One region of the Streptomyces sp. NPDC057486 genome, then DNA from elsewhere that is predicted to be linked to it. Evidence: predicted binding sites of a transcription regulator. Region 1 holds the regulator's gene; each other region holds the start of a gene.

Region 1 (7,116 bases):
TCAGCGACCGGCTGGCCGACGACGCGGTGATCGTCGCCGATGAGCTCGTCACCAACGCCGTCGTGCACGCCGGGACCACCGTCGAACTCCTCTTCCGACTGGAGGAAGCGGCCGGGGACGAGGCCGCAGCCCTGGTGCTGGAGGTCGCCGACCACCACCCCACCCGTTCCGTACGCAGCGATCGCCCTGACCCGGTGCCCGCGGCGTACCCGGACGGCCCGGCCGAGGACGGGCGCGGGCTGCAGATCGTCGCCGCACTTGCCGAACGCTGGGGCATCACTTATCGCACCGGCCTCAAGACCGTCTGGGCCCGTCTGCCCGTCGACGACTGGACCGTGCTGCCCGAGCCGGCCGCCGAGCCGGAACTCCGGGGCGGGCTGCGCACCGCCGAACTGCTCGCCCCCACCGCCCGGCGCGCTCTGCGCGACGACGCGGACTGGGCGGGCCGCGGTGCGCTCTCGTTCCTCGCCGAGGCCTCCGACCTGCTCGCCGGGCAGCTCGACGAGGACATCGTGGCGGCGCTCGCCGGGCAGTTACTGGTGCCCAGACTCGCCGACTGGTGCGCGATCTGGCTGGAGCCGGAGAACGGCGGGCCCGCTGCCGTCCCCCGGCTCGCGAGCGTCTGGCACCGTGACGAGGCCGAGACCGGGCAGCTGCGCCCCGTGTTGGAGCAGGACCCGATCCGGTTGCCGGAGCGGGTGGGCACCGGGCCCGTCTCCATGCCGTGGCCCGGGGCCGACGAGGACGGGACCGGTCCGGGCGCCGACGAGCGCTCCAGCGGCCGTGCGGGGGCCGCGCTCGCCTTTCGCATAACCGCCGGCGGCCGCACGCTCGGAGCCGTACTCCTGGGGCGGGAGGGCATCGCCCGCGTCCCTGACGGGGTGACCGCGCTGATCGAGGACTTCGTGCGCCGCGTCGGCCTCGCCGTCGGCGCCGCTCGCGCGTACACCCGGCAGGCCACCATCAGCCGCATCCTGCAGCGCGGACTGCTGCCCAGCAAGGTCGCCGACATCCCCGGCGTCACCAGCTCACTGGTGTACGAGCCTAGTGACGACGGTGTCGTCGGTGGTGACTTCTACGACATTTTCCCGTGCCCCGGCGACCGCTGGTGCTTCATCCTCGGCGATGTGCAGGGCAGCGGCCCCGAGGCCGCCGTCGTCACCGGTCTCGCCCGTCCCTGGCTGCGGCTGCTGGCCCGGGAGGGGTTCCGCGTCGGTGAGGTGCTGGACCGGCTCAACCGGCTGCTTCTCGACGACGCGATGGAGACCGCCGAGGCCGCCGCGCTCATGGTCGCGGCCGCGGGCGGACAGCACCTGGCGGAGGGCGGCCAGCATCTGCGGGAGGACGGTCCGCAGCTGCCGGACGGCGGGCAGCCCCGGTTCCTCTCCCTGCTGTACGGGGAGATGGTGCCGCTGCCCGGCGGCGGGGTGCGCTGCACGCTCGCCAGCGCGGGCCATCCGCTGCCGCTGCTGCTGCGGCCCGACGGCACCGTGCGGACCGCCGCCGAGCCGCAGGTGTTGCTCGGGGTCGTCGAGGACGTCGCGTACGAGAGCCAGAGCTTCGACCTGGCGCCGGGGGACAGCCTGCTCTGCGTCACGGACGGGGTCACGGAGCGGCGCTCCGGTCCGGCGATGTTCGACGACGGGGACGGCCTCGCCCGGGCGCTGGCCGGGTGCGCCGGGCTGACCGCGGAGGGGATCGCGGACCGGATCAAACGCGCCGTTCACGAGTTCGCCGAGCGCCCGCCGGACGACGATCTGGCGCTGGTGGTCCTGCAGGCCAGGTGAGCGCGGGCGGAGTACGACCGGCGACGAGTGACAATGGACGGTATGCCTTCCGTACTGCCCGATGGTGAGCCCGTGCCCGACGACGGGGCGCTGCCCCGCCATGCCCTGGAAGGCGCCGCCGACCGGCCGCTCGGTTTCTACCTGCATGTGCCTTACTGCGCCACGCGCTGCGGGTACTGCGACTTCAACACGTACACGGCGACCGAGCTGCGGGGGTCGGGCGGTGCCCTGGCCTCGCGCGACAACTACGCCGCCCATCTGATCGGCGAGGTCCGCCAGGCCCGCAAGGTGCTCGGCGACGACCCGCGACCGGTCCGTACGGTGTTCGTCGGCGGTGGTACGCCCACGCTGCTGGCCGCCGGGGATCTCGTACGGATGCTGGCGGCGATCCGTGACGAGTTCGGGCTCGCCGACGACGCCGAGATCACCACCGAGGCCAATCCGGAGTCGGTCGACCCGGCGTATCTGGCGGAGCTGCGGGAAGGCGGCTTCAACCGGATCTCGTTCGGGATGCAGAGTGCCCGGCAGCACGTGCTGAAGATCCTCGACCGTACGCATACGCCGGGACGGCCCGAGGCGTGTGTCGCCGAGGCCCGGGAGGCGGGCTTCGAGCACGTCAATCTCGACCTGATCTACGGCACGCCCGGGGAGTCCGACGACGACTGGCGGGCCTCGTTGGACGCGGCGATCGGAGCGGGGCCGGACCATGTGTCCGCGTACGCGCTGATCGTCGAGGAGGGCACGCAGCTGGCGCGGCGGATCCGGCGCGGCGAGGTTCCGATGACGGACGACGACGTCCACGCCGACCGGTATCTGATCGCCGACGAGGCCATGGCCGCGGCCGGCTTCTCCTGGTACGAGGTGTCGAACTGGGCCCGGACGGTGGAGGGACGGTGCCTGCACAACGAGCTGTACTGGCGGGGCGCCGACTGGTGGGGGGCCGGGCCCGGGGCGCACAGCCATGTGGGCGGGGTGCGCTGGTGGAACGTGAAGCATCCCGGCGCGTACGCGCAGGCGCTCGCGGAGGGACGGTCGCCCGGCGCGGGGCGGGAGATCCTGTCGGCGGAGGACCGGCGGGTCGAGCGGATTCTGCTGGAGCTGCGGCTGGTCGACGGGTGTCCGCTGTCGCTGCTGGCGCCCGCCGGACTGGCAGCGGCGGGGCGCGCGGTGGAAGACGGGCTGCTGGAGGCGGCACCCTATGCGGAGGGGCGGGCGGTGCTGACTCTGCGGGGGCGGTTGCTCGCGGATGCGGTGGTCAGGGACCTGGTGGACTGAGGGGCGCGGGGGTACGGGTGCGCTTGCGGCGGGCCTGATCCCCCTGCCACCCCTTTCCCGGAACCGGGGGCTCCACCCCGGCCCCCGGCCCCCGGTCGTCGGACGGGCTGAATGACGAACCAGTGCCGTGACCGGCAAAGCTTGCCGGGAGGGGCACTAGGCAGGCGCCGTCACGAAGTCGATCAGGTGTTCCACCGAGCCCAGCAGCGCCGGCTCCAGATCCTTGTACGAGCGGACCGTCGACAGGATGCGCTGCCACGCGGCGCCCGTGTTCTCCGGCCAGCCCAGTGACCGGCACACGCCCGTCTTCCAGTCCAGGCCGCGGGGCACCACCGGCCAGGAGCCGATGCCCACCGACGCCGGTTTCACGGCCTCCCAGACGTCGATGTACGGGTGGCCCACCACCAGCACGTTCGCGTCGGTGACCTCGGCCGCGATCCTCGACTCCTTGGAGCCGGGGACCAGGTGGTCGACCAGGACGCCCAGTCGCGCATCCGGGCCGGGCGCGAACGAGCGGACGATGGACGGGAGGTCGTCGATGCCTTCCAGGTACTCCACCACCACACCCTCGATGCGCAGGTCGTCGCCCCAGACCCGTTCGACCAACTCCGCGTCGTGCCTGCCCTCCACGTAGATCCGGCCCGCCCGCGCCACCCGGGCCCGTGCCCCGGGGACCGCCACGGAACCGGAGGCCGTCCGGGCGGGGCGGGCCGGGCCGGTCGCCGAGGGGCGTACGAGGGTGATGACGCGGCCCTCCAGGAGGAAGCCGCGCGGTTCCATCGGGAACACCCGATGCTTGCCGAAACGGTCCTCCAGGGTCACTGTCGGGCCCTGCGCCGTCCTCTCGCAGCGGATCACCGCACCGCAGAAGCCGGTGGAGACCTCCTCCACGACCAGATCGGGCTCGGCGGGGACCTCGGGGACGGGAGCGGACTTCTTCCAGGGCGGGGTCAGGTCCGGGTGGTAGCTGCGCATCGGACGACGATAGGACGGGAATCGGTCACGACACGCCGAAGGCGGCGGACAGCCGGTCGCGTTGTGCCCGTACGAACGCCGCGTCCACGACGGCCCCGTGCCCGGGTACGTAGATGGCGTCCTCGCCGCCCAGCGCCAGCAGCCGGTCCAGCGCGGCCGGCCAGCGCGACGGGATCGCGTCCGGGCCCGCCTGCGGTTCGCCCGACTCCTCGACCAGGTCGCCGCAGAGGACCACGGCCGGGGAGCCGGGCACGAGGGCGACGAGATCGTGGCCGCTGTGGGCGGGGCCCACGTTCGCCAGCAGCACCTGGCGGCCGCCGCCCAGGTCGAGCGTCCATTCGTCGCACACCTGGTGGTGCGGTGCCACCAGGACGTCCGCCGCCTGCGCCGCGTCCTCCTCGGACACCCCCTGGCGCACCGCGTCGGCGTACAGCTCGCCCGCGCTGCCGGTCAGGAGAGCGGCCATGCCGATCGCGCCGTACACCTCCGCCCCGGCGAATGCCGCGGTGCCGAGCACATGGTCGAAATGAGGGTGACTGAGTGCGATATGCGTCACCCTCCGGCCGGTCATGGCCTGCACCTGGGTCCGTATCTCCACCCCTTCGCGCAGCGTCGATCCCGTGTCGAAGAGCAGGGCCGCCTCCGCTCCGACCACCAGTGCGACCGTGGCATCCCACCCGGGGAGCCTCCGACGGCCCACACCGTTGCCCAGTCGCTCCCAGCCGAAGTCTTCCCAAGACGCGTCCATGCGGAGACGCTATCGGCAACGACCTGCACAGTCTCGGGGTAGCGTGGCCGGTCGCCCTTGCTAGGGCCCCACCCGGCCGCCGTACACTGGCGGGGGATCGCTGGCACTCGTACGCATCGAGTGCCAGGAATCGCCGGAGATCGACCAGAACCACCGAGGAAACACAGCTGGAGGTGTGCGCCATGCTCAGCGAACGCAGACTCGAAGTGCTGCGCGCCATCGTCCAGGACTATGTCGGCACCGAGGAGCCCGTCGGCTCCAAGGCGCTCACCGAGCGGCACAAGCTGGGGGTCTCCCCGGCCACCGTCCGCAACGACATGGCTGTGCTGGAGGACGAGGGTTTCATCGCCCAGCCCCACACCAGCGCGGGTCGCATCCCGACGGACAAGGGCTACCGGCTCTTCGTCGACAAGCTCGCAGGGGTCAAGCCCCTGTCGTCGCCGGAGCGCAGGGCCATCCAGAACTTCCTCGACGGTGCGGTCGACCTCGACGACGTCGTGGGCCGCACCGTACGGCTGCTCGCGCAGCTGACCCGGCAGGTCGCCGTCGTGCAGTACCCCTCGCTGACCCGGTCCACGGTGCGGCATGTGGAACTGCTGTCGCTGGCGCCCGCCCGGCTGATGCTCGTGCTGATCACGGACACCGGCCGGGTCGAACAGCGCATGATCGACTGTCCCGCACCGTTCGGTGAGACCTCTCTGGCCGATCTGCGGGCCCGGCTCAACAGCCGGGTCGTGGGACGCCGGTTCTCGGACGTCCCGCAGCTGGTGCAGGACCTGCCGGAATCCTTCGAGAGCGAGGACCGGGGAACCGTGTCCACCGTGCTCTCCACCCTGCTCGAAACCCTCGTCGAGGAGACGGAGGAGCGGCTGATGATCGGCGGCACCTCCAACCTCACCCGCTTCGGGCACGACTTCCCTCTGATGATCCGGCCGGTGCTGGAGGCGCTGGAGGAGCAGGTCGTGCTGCTGAAGCTGCTCGGCGAGGCCAAGGACTCGGGCATGACCGTACGTATCGGGCACGAGAACGCCCACGAGGGGCTCAACTCCACGTCCGTCGTCGCGGTCGGCTACGGTTCGGGCGACGAGGCAGTCGCCAAACTCGGCGTGGTCGGACCGACCCGCATGGACTACCCCGGAACGATGGGAGCGGTACGCGCAGTGGCACGTTACGTCGGACAGATCCTGGCGGAGTCGTAAGTGGCCACGGACTACTACGCCGTTCTCGGCGTGCGCCGCGACGCATCTCAGGACGAGATCAAGAAGGCCTTCCGGCGGCTCGCACGCGAGCTGCATCCGGACGTCAACCCCGATCCGAAGACCCAGGAGCGGTTCAAGGAGATCAACGCCGCCTACGAGGTGTTGTCGGACCCGCAGAAGAAGCAGGTCTACGACCTCGGCGGCGACCCGCTGTCCGCCTCCGGCGGCGGTGGCGCGGGCGGATTCGGACAAGGTGGCTTCGGCAACTTCTCCGACATCATGGACGCGTTCTTCGGCACGGCGTCGCAGCGTGGACCGCGGTCGCGCACCCGGCGAGGCCAGGACGCAATGATCCGGCTGGAGATCGATCTCGCCGAGGCGGCGTTCGGTACCACCAAGGACATCCAGGTCGACACGGCCGTCGTCTGTACGACCTGCAGCGGCGAGGGTGCCGCACCCGGCACCTCCGCCCAGACCTGTGACATGTGTCGCGGCCGTGGCGAGGTCTCCCAGGTCACACGGTCGTTCCTCGGCCAGGTCATGACCTCGCGGCCCTGCCCGCAGTGCCAGGGCTTCGGTACGGTCGTGCCGACGCCGTGCCCGGAGTGCGCCGGTGACGGCCGCATCCGTTCGCGGCGCACGCTCACCGTGAAGATCCCCTCCGGTGTCGACAACGGCACCCGCATCCAGCTCGCGGGCGAGGGCGAGGTCGGCCCCGGCGGCGGACCGGCCGGCGACCTGTACGTCGAGATCCATGAGCTGCCGCACCCGGTGTTCCAGCGACGCGGCGACGATCTGCACTGCACGGTCACCATCCCCATGACGGCGGGCGCGCTCGGCACGAAGGTGCCGCTGGAGACGCTCGACGGCCTGGAGGAGGTCGACATCCGGCCGGGCACCCAGTCCGGCCAGTCGGTCCCGCTGCACGGCCGCGGCATCACGCACCTGCGGGGCGGCGGACGCGGCGACCTGATCGTGCACGTCGAGGTGACGACCCCGTCGAAGCTGGACCCGGAGCAGGAGCGGCTGCTGCGGGAGCTGGCGAAGCTGCGTGGCGAGGAGCGGCCCACCGGTCAGTTCCAGCCGGGGCAGCAGGGACTCTTCTCGCGTCTGAAGGATGCGTTCAACGGCC
Region 2 (7,116 bases), on a different contig from region 1:
GACCTCGGGAAAGCCGGAGTTGAGCGGTGCGATAGATCGCCGCAGCCATCCGTCCCAGCGCCTGGCCGTCCTGGTGGCGGTGTCTGCGCACCCCCACGTCGACCTGTGCCAGCGCGTCCAGCCCGACGGTGTGCAGGGAGTCCACCAGCAGGCCGAGTTCCACTCCGTAGCCGACGGGGAACGGAAGCCGCTCCAGCAGCGAGCGCCGTACCGCGTATTCGCCGCCGAGCGGCTGGACGAAGCCGGCCAGCTGTGGCCAGTGCAGATTGAGCAGCGGGCGGGCCACCAGCTCCGTGACGCGGCCGCCCTGACCAGCGGTGTCGCCCAGGGGGCGGTCGTACATCGCCTTGACGAACTGCACCCCGGGGTCGGTGAGCAGCGGGCCGACGATGCCGGAGACGAAGTCGGCGGAGAAGTCCCTCAGGTCGGCGTCTATGAAGCAGACGATGTCACCGCTGGTGACCAGGAGCGAGCGCCACAGGACCTCGCCCTTGCCGGGGAGCGCGGGTATGCGCGGGAGTATCGCGTCGCGGTGCACCACTCGGGCGCCCGCCTTCCGGGCGACTTCCGCCGTGCCGTCCGTCGAGCCGGAGTCGATCACCAGCAGCTCGTCGACCAGCGGCACCTTCTCCATCAGCTCGACCCGGATCGTCTCGACGATGGCGCCGACCGTCGCCTCCTCGTTCAGGGCGGGCAGCACCACGCTCACACTCCCGCGCCGCGGGTCCCGGCCCTTGGCGGCGACGAGCCGGTCCAGCGGGCGGTCGGCTGCCGACCAGGAACGCCTGGCCAGCCAGCGTTCGACCTCTTCCAGCACGGTCGATACTCCCTGTATGTGATCCATCTCGCGGTTCGGACGACTGTCTCAACCGTCCGATGCTTCGGTTACAGTCTTGAACAACGCGGATGACCGGCGCATGTCGGGGTCCTCCGCCAATAAATGCCTGGGTCGACGACCCAGTGCCATAGCGCTCATCCAGAGGGACTGAGGGAACGGCCCGTTGAAGTCCCGGCAACCCTCCCGCCGACCGCGAGGTCAGGTGGGGAAGGTGCCAATTCCGGCTCGTGGCGAAATGCGCCGCGAGGAAGATGAGGAGAAAGGGCCTCGCCATCATGGCTGCGCAGACTGTTGCAGTAAGCACCGATTCTTCCACTGGCGCCGTCGACCTCGGCCCCGCAGCGGCACTTTCCTGCCGCGAGTGCGGAGAGCGTTTCGAGCTCGGTCCCCTTTTCGCCTGCGCGTCCTGTTTCGGGCCGCTCGAAGTGGCGTACGACCTGCCGAGCGGCTCCCCGGACGAGCTGAAGAAGCGCATCGAGGCCGGACCGAACAACATCTGGCGCTACGCGCCGCTGCTGCCCGTCCCCGCCGATGTCGCGGACAAGCCCAACATCAACCCCGGCTTCACCAAGCTGGTCAAGGCCGACAACCTCGCCCGTGAGCTGGGTGTCACCGGCGGGCTGTACGTCAAGGACGACTCCGGCAACCCGACGCACTCCTTCAAGGACCGCGTCGTCGCGATCGCCGTCGAGGCCGCCCGCGCCTTCGGTTTCACCACCCTCTCCTGCTCCTCCACCGGCAACCTCGCCGGTGCGGTGGGCGCGGCCGCCGCCCGGGCCGGCTTCCGGTCCTGCGTGTTCATCCCGCACGACCTGGAGCAGGGCAAGGTCGTCATGGCCGCGGTGTACGGCGGTGAGCTGGTCGGCATCGAGGGCAACTACGACGACGTCAACCGCTTCTGCTCGGAGCTCATCGGCGACCCGCTCGGTGAGGGCTGGGGCTTCGTCAACGTCAACCTGCGCCCGTACTACGGCGAGGGTTCCAAGACGCTCGCGTACGAGATCTGCGAACAGCTCGGCTGGCAGCTGCCCGACCAGCTCGTCATCCCGATCGCGTCGGGCTCGCAGCTCACGAAGATCGACAAGGGTCTTCAGGAGCTGATCAAGCTCGGTCTCGTCGAGGACAAGCCGTACAAGATCTTCGGCGCCCAGGCCGAGGGCTGCTCCCCGGTCTCCACGGCCTTCAAGGCCGGTCACGACGTCGTGCGCCCGCAGAAGCCGAACACGATCGCCAAGTCCCTGGCGATCGGCAATCCGGCCGACGGTCCGTACGTCCTGGACATCGCCCGCCGCACCGGCGGCGCGGTCGAGGACGTCAACGACGAACAGATCGTCGACGCGATCAAGCTGCTGGCCCGCACCGAGGGCATCTTCGCCGAGACGGCGGGCGGGGTGACGGTCGGCGTGACGAGGAAGCTGATCGAGGCGGGTCTGCTGGACCCGACGCTCACCACGGTCGTCCTGAACACCGGTGACGGTCTGAAGACTCTGGATGCGGTCGCCCCGACGACCGGCCCGACCGCGACCATCCGGCCCAGCCTGGACGCGTTCCGTGACGCCGGCCTCGCCAACGGCTGACCCGACCACCCGAGACGTAAGGAAGGCACCCACATGAGCGTCAAGGTCCGTATCCCCACCATCCTGCGCACCTACACGGGCGGTCAGGCCGAGGTCCCGGCCGAGGGCTCGACCCTCTCCCAGGTCATCGAGTCGCTGGAGCAGAACCACCCGGGCATCGCCGCGCGTGTCCTGGACGACCAGGGCAAGCTCCGCCGCTTCGTGAACGTGTACGTCAACGACGACGACGTGCGCTTCGAGGGCGGTCTGGAGACGGCGACCCCGGACGGCGCGGGCATCTCCATCATCCCGGCGGTCGCGGGCGGCTGCTGACGTGGAGTCGGCCTGTGCGGCCGACTCCGCAGCGTTACCGGAATTGCCCCCTCTGCGAGCTAAGCGGAGGGGGCAATTCTGCATGGTTGAGCGCGGTAGAGTTGGGAAGTCCCCTCCGCTGCCCGTGCCGACCGCATATGAGAATGCGCCCGCCCGCGACAAGATGCAGCCAAAGTGTTCCAACTCCTTGCGCCGTAAGTGGCCTTTGTCCGGCCCGACTTGCCCTGGAATCGCATAAATTCCTCATATTCGGGTGCTCGGCGCTGCCCAGAATTCTCGTCCGATTGACCTGTTGCAGAGGGCAGTTGGGCAGATACATTCGGCCGCGGTCGACGCGTTCCGGCGCACGCACCCTCTCCTGTCGGAGGGTGAGTTCTGACCCGGGTCCGCGAAGTGCGGTCCTGCGCAAGGGCCAGTAATAGGGGAGTTAGGCATGGCTCAGGGCACCGTCAAGTGGTTCAACGCGGAGAAGGGGTACGGCTTCATCGCGGTCGACGGTGGTGCGGATGTTTTCGTCCACTACAGCGCGATCCAGATGGACGGGTACCGCACCCTCGAAGAGGGTCAGCGAGTTGAATTCGAAATCTCGCAGGGCCAGAAGGGGCCGCAGGCGGACATGGTCAAGCTCGCCGTCGGCTGAGCTCGGCGCGGTCGGCCAACGACACCACTCACGCACGAAGGGCCCGTACCCACCGGGGGGCGGGCCCTTCGTGCGTGCCCCCGCCCGTCGCGCCACCCGGCACTCCGCGCGCCGTCGCCCGGCTCCCGGGTTGTCCACAACCGCCGGGGGCGCTTGCACTCGGGGGGGTCGAGTGCTAATCATTGGCGTTAGCACTCTCCAGGTGAGAGTGACAGAACTTGGACCGGGCCGGTGAGGCCCGCAGGCTTGGTGGGGCAAGGAACCACCGGGCGCGCAGGCCGTCCGTCGCGGGCGCCACTCGGTCCGGAGAAATCCACCCCTGTCCGGGAGGACCACTTCACATGGCCAAGATCATCGCGTTCGACGAGGAGGCACGGCGCGGTCTCGAGCGCGGGATGAACCAGCTCGCCGACGCCGTCAAGGTCACCCTTGGCCCCAAGGGCCGCAACGTCGTCCTCGAGAAGAAGTGGGGCGCGCCCACGATCACCAACGATGGTGTTTCCATCGCCAAGGAGATCGAGCTCGAGGACCCGTACGAGAAGATCGGCGCCGAGCTGGTCAAGGAAGTCGCCAAGAAGACGGACGACGTCGCCGGCGACGGTACGACCACCGCCACCGTTCTCGCCCAGGCGCTCGTCCGTGAGGGCCTGCGCAACGTCGCCGCGGGTGCCAACCCGATGGCCCTCAAGCGGGGTATCGAGAAGGCCGTCGAGGCCGTCTCCGCCGCCCTGCTGGAGCAGGCCAAGGACGTGGAGACCAAGGAGCAGATCGCTTCGACGGCCTCCATCTCCGCCGCCGACACCCAGATCGGCGAGCTCATCGCCGAGGCGATGGACAAGGTCGGCAAGGAAGGCGTCATCACCGTCGAGGAGTCCCAGACCTTCGGTCTGGAGCTGGAGCTCACCGAGGGTATGCGCTTCGACAAGGGCTACATCTCGGCGTACTTCGCCACCGACATGGAGCGCATGGAGTCGGCCCTGGACGACCCGTACATCCTGATCGTCAACTCCAAGGTCAGCAACGTGAAGGACCTCCTTCCGCTGCTGGAGAAGGTCATGCAGTCCGGCAAGCCGCTGCTGATCATCGCCGAGGACGTCGAGGGCGAGGCCCTGTCGACCCTGGTCGTCAACAAGATCCGTGGCACCTTCAAGTCCGTCGCCGTCAAGGCCCCGGGCTTCGGTGACCGCCGCAAGGCCATGCTCGGCGACATCGCCATCCTCACCGGTGGCACCGTCATCTCCGAGGAGGTCGGTCTCAAGCTCGAGAACGCCGGCCTGGACCTGCTGGGCCGTGCCCGCAAGGTCGTCATCACCAAGGACGAGACGACGATCGTCGACGGCGCCGGTGACACCGACCAGGTTCAGGGTCGCGTCAACCAGATCCGTGCCGAGATCGAGAACTCCGACTCGGACTACGACCGCGAGAAGCTCCAGGAGCGCCTGGCGAAGCTGGCCGGCGGCGTGGCCGTCATCAAGGCCGGTGCCGCCACCGAGGTCGAGCTCAAGGAGCGCAAGCACCGCATCGAGGACGCCGTTCGCAACGCGAAGGCGGCCGTCGAGGAGGGCATCGTCGCCGGTGGTGGCGTCGCGCTGCTGCAGGCTTCCGCCGTCTTCGAGAAGCTGGAGCTCTCGGGTGACGAGGCGACCGGCGCCAACGCCGTCAAGCTGGCGCTGGAGGCCCCGCTCAAGCAGATCGCCGTCAACGGTGGTCTCGAGGGTGGCGTCGTCGTCGAGAAGGTGCGCAACCTGCCGATCGGTCACGGCCTGAACGCCGCGTCCGGCGAGTACGTCGACATGATCGCCGAGGGCATTCTCGACCCGGCGAAGGTCACGCGCTCCGCTCTGCAGAACGCCGCGTCGATCGCCGCGCTGTTCCTGACCACCGAGGCCGTCATCGCCGACAAGCCGGAGAAGGCCGCTGCGGCCGCTCCGGGCGGCATGCCGGGCGGTGACATGGACTTCTGATCCTGACGGATCGGTAGTTCGGTCGTACATCGGCCCCCTGGACCTGCACGGGTCCAGGGGGCCGATGCCATGTCCGCGGCGGCGGCACCGACGGCCCGGGAGCGGGTGGGCCGTTGCTGTTCCGGCGGTATGTCGCCGCTGGTGAACGCCGCCCACCAGTCGTCGTCGCACGGTGTGCGGGAGGAGAACGTACGCGTCACCCGGCGCGCCGCCCGAGCCGACGAGGTGCTCGCTGCCCCGGCGCAGATGCCCGGCCCGCCGGAGGTTGTTCAGCGCGGTCCGCAGCGCGCACTTTCGATCTTGGTGGTCAGACCCCTGTTCGGTGCTTCCGCACCGACAGGGGTCGTTCGTTTCACCGGAACGCCGGAGCGTTCGCACCGTACGCCTCCGTCTGCAGCAGACCGGGAATCAGCTGAGATGCGTACTCCTGGATGGTCTTCGCGACGGCTTCCGCCTCCGCCGCCTCCGCGAAGTGATCCGGGTACTTCGACTTCTTCAGGGCGACGCAGTTCCGTACGAAGAATCCGTCCGCGCGCAGGATTTCGCCGAACTTCTGGGCCTGGTCCACCTGCATCCGGCGTGTACCGGACTCCAGTTGGCAGATGAACGAGCCGCTGATGAAGAGCGGGAGACCGAGTTCTTCCTGGGAGAGACCGGATTTGTCTCTTCGGTGCCGGAGTTCGGCGCCGAGGAGGGCGCGCGAAGAGGAGGACGGGTCGCGTTTCTCGGGGCCCGGCATGACAACTCCCTGTGACACACATGCGGTTGTCGGCTCTGCGCCCTTTCCGGGCCGACCGCGCGTTGGACACGCTGGGTGTGCATTGCGGTTACGGAACGTGGAAGGTGTGCAGGATGACCACTACAGAGCGACGACGGGTTGCTGCCGGAAGAGTGGGGGAGGCGGAGGACGCGGTGGAGAAGTTGAGGCAAGGGCTGAAGAGCGTGGGGCTCACGCTGCCGTCGCTGTGGGTCGATCCGGTGTCGTGCGCGGGGAACGAGCCCGCGCCGCTGGTGGACCTCGGGCGGTGCACCGTCGATACGGCACCGGCTGAGTGCTGTGCCGGCACGGACGGGCAACAGGGAGGCCGGTCATGACGAGTGAGGGGCTCGAACCGTGTATGCCGGAGCCCGGGTCGTTCGCGGTGGACTCCCGGGACGGGCGGGTGGGGCGCGTGATGGGGCGCGTCGGGCCGTACGTACAGCTGCGGCCGCCGGGCGGCGGTGCGGAGTGGGACTGCCCGCCGGAGGCTGTGCAGCCGGCCCCGCCCGGGGAAGTGCTGCGGGCCAGGGTCAGGGAGGTCAACCGGGAGGGGAGGCTGCCCTGAGAAGCGTGAAGGGCGGCACCCGGTGCGGGTGCCGCCCTCCGTTGCGTGACGGGATCAGGCGCGGGCAGGTTCCTGCGCCGGGTCCGTGGTCGGGGCGGCCGGGCTGCCCGTCGCCGCGACCGTCGAAGCCGCCGGCTCCTGCGACACGTTGAACTCCGCCAGCAGGTCCCTGCTGAAGCCGAAGAAGTACGTGGCGACGAAGCCCGCCAGGTAGCCGACCAGCAGGCCGCCCGCGTAGATCGCGATCGTCGTGCCGAGGCCGTGGTTGCCGTCCAGGAGCGGGAACAGGGCCCAGCCGGACGGGCCGATCGCCGTCGAACCGACCGCGCTGCCCAGCTGGTTGAAGAGACCGACGAACGCGCCGCCGAACGCACCGCCCACGCATGCCGTGACGAACGGGCGGCCGAGGGGGAGGCTGACGCCGTAGATCAGCGGTTCGCCGACGCCCAACAGGCCTGCC
Region 3 (7,116 bases), on a different contig from region 1:
CGGCGAGCCGAGCTTCTATCCGCTCGTCGTCACCGGATCCCTCCTCGCCGTGATCCCCCTGATCGTCGCCTTCGTCTCCCTGCAGCGGCACTGGAAGGCGGGTCTGACCGCCGGAAGCGTCAAGTGACCGTCGCCCGCCCCTTGAGCCGAGCGCCCTTTGAGGAGTCCGAGTTCCACCATGCCCCACGCCACTGACAACCGGCCGAAAGCCCTGCTGGCGATGGGCCCCGGCATCGCCGACCGGCTCCTCGCCGACCGCCACCGCACCCGACTGGCCGCCCTCACCCGTACGGATCCCCACTTCGTCGCGCACGACCTGGCCGACCCGACACCGGAGACGGCCGCCGCGCTCGCCGAGGCCGAGGTGCTGTTGACCTGCTGGGGTGCGACACCGCTGACCGCCGAGGTGCTGGACGGCGCACCGCGGCTGCGGGCCGTGGTGCACGCCGCCGGTTCCGTGAAGCACCACATCACGGACGCCTGCTGGGAACGCGGGATCGCCGTCACCTCTGCGGCCGGTGCCAATGCGCTGCCCGTCGCCGAGTTCACCCTTGCCGCGATCCTTTTCGCGGGCAAGCGGGTGCTGCAGACCGCGCAGCGTTACGCCACCCTGCGCACCGACCACGACTGGCTCCAGGAGCTCGCCGGCTCCGGCAACTACCGCCGCACCGTCGGCATCATCGGAGCATCCCGCATCGGCCGACGGGTGATCGAGCTGCTGCGCCCCTTCGACCTGGACGTCCTGCTGTACGACCCCTACGTCGACGCGGCGGAGGCGGCCCGGCTGGGCGTACGGCTCGCGGCGCTGGACGAGCTGTGCGCACACAGCTCCGTCGTCTCCGTGCATGCGCCGCAGCTGCCGGAGACGCGCCATCTGATGGGCGCGGCGCAGCTGGCGGCGATGGCGACGGGCACAACGCTGATCAACACGGCTCGCGGGTCGCTGATCGACGAGGACGCCTTGCTTGCGGAGCTGCGGAGCGGGCGGCTGCACGCGGTGCTGGATGTGACGGATCCCGAACTTCCGCCCGCGCTCTCACCGTTGTACGAGCTGCCGAATGTACTGCTCACTCCGCACATCGCGGGCTCGCAGGGCGTCGAGCTGCACCGGATGGCCGACCAGGCACTCGACGAGATGGAGCGGTTCGCGTCCGGCCTGCCCTTCGCGGACCCCGTGCACGCCGGGAGCCTGCAGCACTCGGCCTGATCCCCGAACGTCGAAAACCCTCTGATCTCTCTAAACTGGAAGGATCCCATCCGGACTGCAGGACCGGGAGACGCCATGAGATTCGTACAAGTAATCGACTGCAAGACGGAGCGGTTCGACGACATGGACCGCCTCATGGACGAATGGGTCGAACGGACCAAGGGCACGCGGACAGCCACGCACAGCCTCATCGGCAAGGACCGCTCCGACGGGTCCCACTTCGTCGAGATCGTCGAATTCCCTTCGTACGAAGACGCGATGGCGAACTCGAAGCTGCCGGAGACCGACCGGATCTTCCAGGAGATGGTGGCGCTCTGCAACGGAATGCCCACCTTCACCGACCTCGATGTGGTCCGTGACGAACAGTTGAACCAGACACTGTCGCGCCGGTTCTTCCACGAGATCGCCGTCGGGGGCAACCTCGAAGCCATCGACGAGGTGTTCGCGCCCGACTACATCGACCACGACGTCGCGAAGGAACAGGACACGGTGGTCGGGTCCGACTCCCTGAAGAACGACGTGATCAGATGGCGTGCGGCCTTCGATTTCACCGTCAGCCTGGACCGGCAGGTCTGCGAGGGTGACGACGTCGTGACGCTGTGGACCTGGATCGGCACCCACGAGGGCGACTTCATGGGGATCGCCCCCACGGGCAGGCAGTGCACCATGACGGGCACCACGATCTTCCGGTTCAAGGACGGCAGGATCCAGGAAGGCTGGTGGCACGCGGACCTTCTCGGCCTGATGCACCAGCTCGGCGCGCTCCACTGACCCCACGGCGGAGGGCAGCCGAAAGCCCCCGTTCCCACTGCTGAACAGCGGGAACGGGGGCCTTGTGCGACGGTGAGGCCAGGTGGCAGCTCGTCAGTGCGAGTGACCGTGGCCGCCGTGACCGGCTTCGGCCTCTTCCTCGGCCGGCTTCTCGACGACCAGGGTCTCGGTCGTCAGCAGCAGCGACGCGATGGACGCGGCGTTCTCCAGCGCGGAGCGGGTGACCTTGACCGGGTCGATGACGCCGGCCTTCACCAGGTCGCCGTACTCTCCGGTCGCGGCGTTGAAGCCCTGGCCCTTGTCGAGCTCGGCGACCTTCGAGGTGATGACGTAACCCTCGAGGCCCGCGTTCTCGGCGATCCAGCGCAGCGGCTCGACCGCGGCGCGGCGCACGACCGCGACACCGGTGGCCTCGTCGCCGGCCTTGTCGAGGTTGCCCTCGAGGACCTTGACGGCGTGGACCAGAGCGGAGCCACCACCGGAGACGATGCCCTCCTCGACCGCGGCGCGGGTCGCGGAGATGGCGTCCTCCAGACGGTGCTTCTTCTCCTTGAGCTCCACCTCGGTGGCGGCACCGACGCGGATCACGCACACGCCGCCGGCCAGCTTCGCGAGGCGCTCCTGGAGCTTCTCGCGGTCCCAGTCGGAGTCGGTGGCGTCGATCTCGGCCTTGATCTGGTTGACCCGGCCCTTGACGTCGCCGGGCTCGCCGCCGCCGTCCACGATGGTCGTGTCGTCCTTGGAGACGGTGACACGGCGGGCGGTGCCCAGCACGTCCAGACCGGCCTGGTCGAGCTTGAGGCCGACCTCCTCGGCGATGACGGTCGCACCGGTGAGGGTGGCGATGTCGCCGAGCATGGCCTTGCGGCGGTCACCGAAGCCCGGGGCCTTCACCGCGACGGCGTTGAAGGTGCCACGGATCTTGTTGACGACCAGGGTCGACAGGGCCTCGCCCTCGACGTCCTCGGCGATGATCAGCAGCGGCTTGGAGCCACCGGCCTGGATGACCTTCTCCAGCAGCGGGAGCAGCTCCTGGATCGAGCCGATCTTGCCCTGGTGGATCAGGATGTACGGGTCGTCGAGGACGGCCTCCATACGCTCCTGGTCGGTCACCATGTACGGGGACAGGTAACCCTTGTCGAAGGCCATGCCCTCGGTGAACTCGAGGTCCAGACCGAAGGTGTTGGACTCCTCGACGGTGATGACACCGTCCTTGCCGACCTTGTCCATCGCGTCCGCGATGAGCTCGCCGACCTGCGAGTCCTGCGCGGAGAGCGCGGCCACGGCGGCGATGTCGGACTTGTCGTCGATCGGGCGGGCGGTCGCGAGGAGCTCCTCGGACACAGCCTTGACCGCGGCGTCGATGCCCTTCTTCAGGGCGGCCGGGGAAGCACCCGCGGCGACATTGCGCAGGCCCTCGCGGACGAGCGCCTGGGCGAGCACGGTGGCGGTGGTGGTGCCGTCACCCGCTACGTCGTTGGTCTTGGTCGCCACCTCCTTCACCAGCTGGGCACCGAGGTTCTCGTACGGGTCGTCGAGCTCGACCTCGCGCGCGATGGTGACACCGTCGTTGGTGATGGTGGGAGCGCCGAACTTCTTGTCGATGACGACGTTGCGGCCCTTGGGGCCGATCGTCACCTTGACCGTGTCGGCAAGCTTGTTGACGCCGCGCTCAAGGGCGCGACGGGCGTCCTCGTCGAACTTCAGAATCTTCGCCATGGGAGCTGAACTGTCCTCTCGAACGAACTGCGCCCCTGACCGCCCGGCTTGTTATCTCGCAGGGGACCAGGGGCGCAGAACGGAAGCAAACGTGTGTGAATTACTTCTCGATGATCGCGAGCACGTCGCGAGCCGAGAGGACGAGGTACTCCTCGCCGTTGTACTTCACCTCGGTGCCGCCGTACTTGCTGTACAGCACGATGTCACCGGTCTTGACGTCGAGCGGCAGGCGCTCGCCGTTCTCGAAGCGACCCGGGCCCACGGCCAGGACGACGCCCTCCTGGGGCTTCTCCTTGGCGGTGTCCGGGATGACCAGGCCAGAGGCCGTGGTCTGCTCGGCGTCGAGCGGCTGGACCACAATGCGGTCCTCAAGCGGCTTGATGGCAACCTTGGAGCTGGTGGTCGTCACGATCCGGCCTCCCCCTTCGGAGATCTCGGGGTTAACTGCGGGGTTAACTGTCTGGGGTGGCGATCAGATGGGTCCGTCGTCGCGGGTGCCGGACCTGCCGGTCGCACAGTACTGCTGGCACTCTCCAGCGGGGAGTGCCAGAGCTGACACTATGACCGCGATTAGCACTCGGTCAAGCGGAGTGCCAATTCAGTGCGATCGTGGCGTCACCGCACCGGGCTGTCCCGACGGGTCGACGTACGGGGAACGCGGGGACGGACCGCGCCGTTCCGTGCGACGGCGGGGAGATGCCGGTCGTCACGCCCCCGCGTCGGCGTCGGCTGCCGGGGCAGGTCTCGACATCGCTCCGGTTCCGCCCCCGGCGGCGCCGGGCAGCGGTCTGCGCGACCGTCACGTTCCGTACGGCCGGGGCGGGCCGGGCCGCCTCCTGCGCCGACCCGCCCGAGGCGGCCGAACCAACCGCCGACGAACCGGGCCGTGATCGCATTCGGGGTGCCCGCCCCGGCGGTCGTCGCGATCGGCGTCGCACCGCTGCGCGCGAACCGGCCCCGGGCGCCCGGTCCAGGCCTTCGCCGCGATCGCGCCGTGCGTCATGACGGTGCGGACCGGGTACGTCGACTACCGCCGCTCGCACCCCGTACCGGCGCCCGCTCCGCCGGACGGTTCCGGCCCGTCCGGCCACCAGTGCCTCAACGGCGAGAACGACCCCGTGGGCCCGGTCTCCGGCAGCCGACCCGGCCGACCGCAGGGGCCGACGACCGTCGACCCCGCGGCCCCCTGATCACCCCGCACACCCTCCCGCCGCTCCGGCTCCGCCCCCGAAGTCGGTCCCGGCTCCGGCTCCGGCGTCCGGTGCTGGCGGCTCACCTTCTGCGCGGCCTTCCGGCCCAGCCGTTCGATCGGGTCGACCGACTGCGCGCACCCGGCGGTGGCGGTCAGGAGCGCACCGGTTGCCAGCAGGCCGGCGAGCAGCCGGTGCGCCCTCCTCATGCGTAGTCCTCCAGCCGGGCCACGGCGTACCCCTTGTCCGTGATGGTCCTCATGACGGCCCGCGCCGCATCAGGGCCGACCCATACCCCCGCGCGGTTAAATCTTCCTTTTGTCGTACAAGCTGCATGGTTTCGCATACTGCCAGTGGGGGCCCGGCCACCGGCTCCGACACCTCCGCCGGGTCCGCGCGGTCCCCCGGCTGGCTCACAATGGGCCGGTGAACGCCTTCGATCCGACCGACCCGCTCGCCGCCTTCACGGCCCTGCGCACCCCCGAGGGCGAGGCACTCCTCGCCGAACTGCGGGCGTACGACCCCTCCCAGGAGCTCGCCACCGCGACCCGGCTGCGCCGCAGCCATCCGGCCCCGCTGGTGTCGGCGGCGCTGGGGCAGGCACGGCTGCGGCAGCGGGCGGTGGCGAAGTTCGGCGCCGAGGACGCGTACCGGATGTTCTTCACCCCGAACGGCGTCGAGCAGGCGACCCGCACCTCGGTCGCCACCCACCGCGCCCGACGCTTCGCCGAAGCGGGCGTACGCAGCGTCGCCGACCTCTGTTGCGGGATCGGCGGCGACGCCCTCGCCCTCGCCCGCGCGGGCATCTCCGTCCTCGCCGTGGACCGCGACCCGCTGACCGCCGAGGTGGCCCGCGCCAATGCCGCCGCACTCGGTCTCGACACCCTGATCGAGGTGCGCTGCGCCGATGTCACCGAGATCGACACGTCCGCGTACGACGCGGTCTTCGTCGACCCGGCCCGGCGCGGCGGACGCGGCAGGATCTTCGACCCCGAGGCGTACTCGCCGCCGCTCTCCTGGGCGACCGCCGCCGCGCTGACGGCCCCCCGTGCCGCACTGAAGATCGCCCCCGGCATCCCGCACGAGGCGATCCCGGCGCAGGCGGAGGCGGAGTGGATCTCGGACGCGGGCGATGTGAAGGAGGCGGTGCTCTGGTTCGGCGAAGGGTTCGCCCCGGGCTCGTACCGCGCCACACTGCTCCCGGCGGGCGCGACCCTGTCGGCCCCGGCCGCACTGCCCGCGCCGCCCGTCGGACCGGTGGGCCGCTATCTGTACGAGCCGGACGGCGCCGTCATCCGCGCCCATCTGGTCGCCGACGTCGTGGAGCGGTCGGGTGGCCGGCTGGTCGACGAGACGATCGCGTACGTCACGAGCGACGAGCCGTACGACTCCCCCTACACCTCCGCGTACGAGATCACCGACCAACTGCCCTTCAACATGAAGAAGCTGAAGGCGCTGCTGCGGGAGCGGAAGGTCGGCGTCCTGACCGTCAAGAAGCGGGGCTCGGCCGTCGAACCGGAGGAGCTGCGCCGGAAGATGAAGCTCGAGGGACCGAACGCGGCAACGGTGTTCCTGACCCGCGTCGCCGGGGCACCGACCATGCTGATCGGCCACCCCGTGCGGCCCGACACGCGTACGAGCTCCTAGGGCGTGTGCCCATGAGGAGCGTCGTCCGAGTGTGCGTGCCGGGCGGCGCGACGGGGCAAAGCGTGCCGGGAGGGCACTAGGCCAGATCGGTCAGTTCGTCGGCGTACACCCGGGAGAGCGGCTGCGGGCCCACGTACTGCTGGCAGTTGCACTGCCCGGATTCGAAGCGGACCGGCTTCTTGCTCTCGTCCCAGGCCGTCGGCACCTCGACCCGCTCATGGCACTTGCCCTGCTTGTCGTGCTTGGCAAGGTGGTGCGTGCAGCCGCAGATCGGCTCCGGCGGCCGGTTCGCCGCCTCGACGGCGAGGCGTTCCTGTTTGCCCGCCTCCAGCAGTTCCAGCTTGCGGGTGTGCCGGTTGCGCAGCGCCGTACGGACGTTGTCGACCGCCCATCCGAAGCCACCGGTCCAGAAGATGATGAGCACCCACCAGTACCACTCCATATGACCCCTCCCCCTGCGCGGATCCTGCTACGCAGCCAGAATAGAGGCGGGTTCAGCGGTGAGCACCGCCCCGGACGGAGAACAGCGGCTCGGGCCCGGGCGCCCCGACGAGCACTCTCAGCACCCAACGGCGGTGCGCG

What was found. Region 1 encodes HrcA, which represses chaperone genes, less so after heat shock. Its sites were predicted from a motif close to TTNGCACTCNGNNNNNCNGAGTGCNAA; they were not measured.
Region 2: groL (chaperonin GroEL) is a predicted target of HrcA. The motif match lies at 3,520-3,546, and genes of this name have one in related genera.
Region 3: groES (co-chaperone GroES) is a predicted target of HrcA. The motif match lies at 4,268-4,294, and genes of this name have one in related genera.

What each region holds. Positions count from the first base shown of each region.
Region 1 covers NZ_JBHVEE010000128.1:20,893-28,008, forward strand. Annotated here, with positions in the region: gene ACFU6I_RS38205 (SpoIIE family protein phosphatase) at 1-1,787, shown strand, start outside; gene hemW (radical SAM family heme chaperone HemW) at 1,830-3,062, shown strand; gene ACFU6I_RS38215 (DUF3097 domain-containing protein) at 3,219-4,037, opposite strand; gene ACFU6I_RS38220 (MBL fold metallo-hydrolase) at 4,063-4,785, opposite strand; gene hrcA (heat-inducible transcriptional repressor HrcA) at 4,968-5,984, shown strand; gene dnaJ (molecular chaperone DnaJ) at 5,985-7,116, shown strand, end outside.
Region 2 covers NZ_JBHVEE010000001.1:285,508-292,623, reverse strand. Annotated here, with positions in the region: gene ACFU6I_RS01455 (glucosyl-3-phosphoglycerate synthase) at 1-817, opposite strand, end outside; SAM riboswitch class I at 970-1,096, shown strand; gene thrC (threonine synthase) at 1,114-2,415, shown strand; gene ACFU6I_RS01445 (MoaD/ThiS family protein) at 2,449-2,727, shown strand; gene ACFU6I_RS01440 (cold-shock protein) at 3,161-3,367, shown strand; gene groL (chaperonin GroEL) at 3,709-5,331, shown strand; partial or broken gene ACFU6I_RS01430 (Scr1 family TA system antitoxin-like transcriptional regulator) at 5,711-6,070, opposite strand; gene ACFU6I_RS01425 (hypothetical protein) at 6,423-6,656, shown strand; gene ACFU6I_RS01420 (PTS transporter subunit EIIC) at 6,711-7,116, opposite strand, start outside.
Region 3 covers NZ_JBHVEE010000047.1:44,507-51,622, reverse strand. Annotated here, with positions in the region: gene ACFU6I_RS22445 (carbohydrate ABC transporter permease) at 1-127, shown strand, start outside; gene ACFU6I_RS22440 (hydroxyacid dehydrogenase) at 179-1,207, shown strand; gene ACFU6I_RS22435 (ester cyclase) at 1,283-1,978, shown strand; gene groL (chaperonin GroEL) at 2,072-3,697, opposite strand; gene groES (co-chaperone GroES) at 3,798-4,106, opposite strand; gene ACFU6I_RS22420 (hypothetical protein) at 4,725-5,096, opposite strand; gene ACFU6I_RS22415 (methyltransferase domain-containing protein) at 5,314-6,534, shown strand; gene ACFU6I_RS22410 (hypothetical protein) at 6,611-6,976, opposite strand; gene ACFU6I_RS22405 (hypothetical protein) at 7,029-7,116, opposite strand, start outside.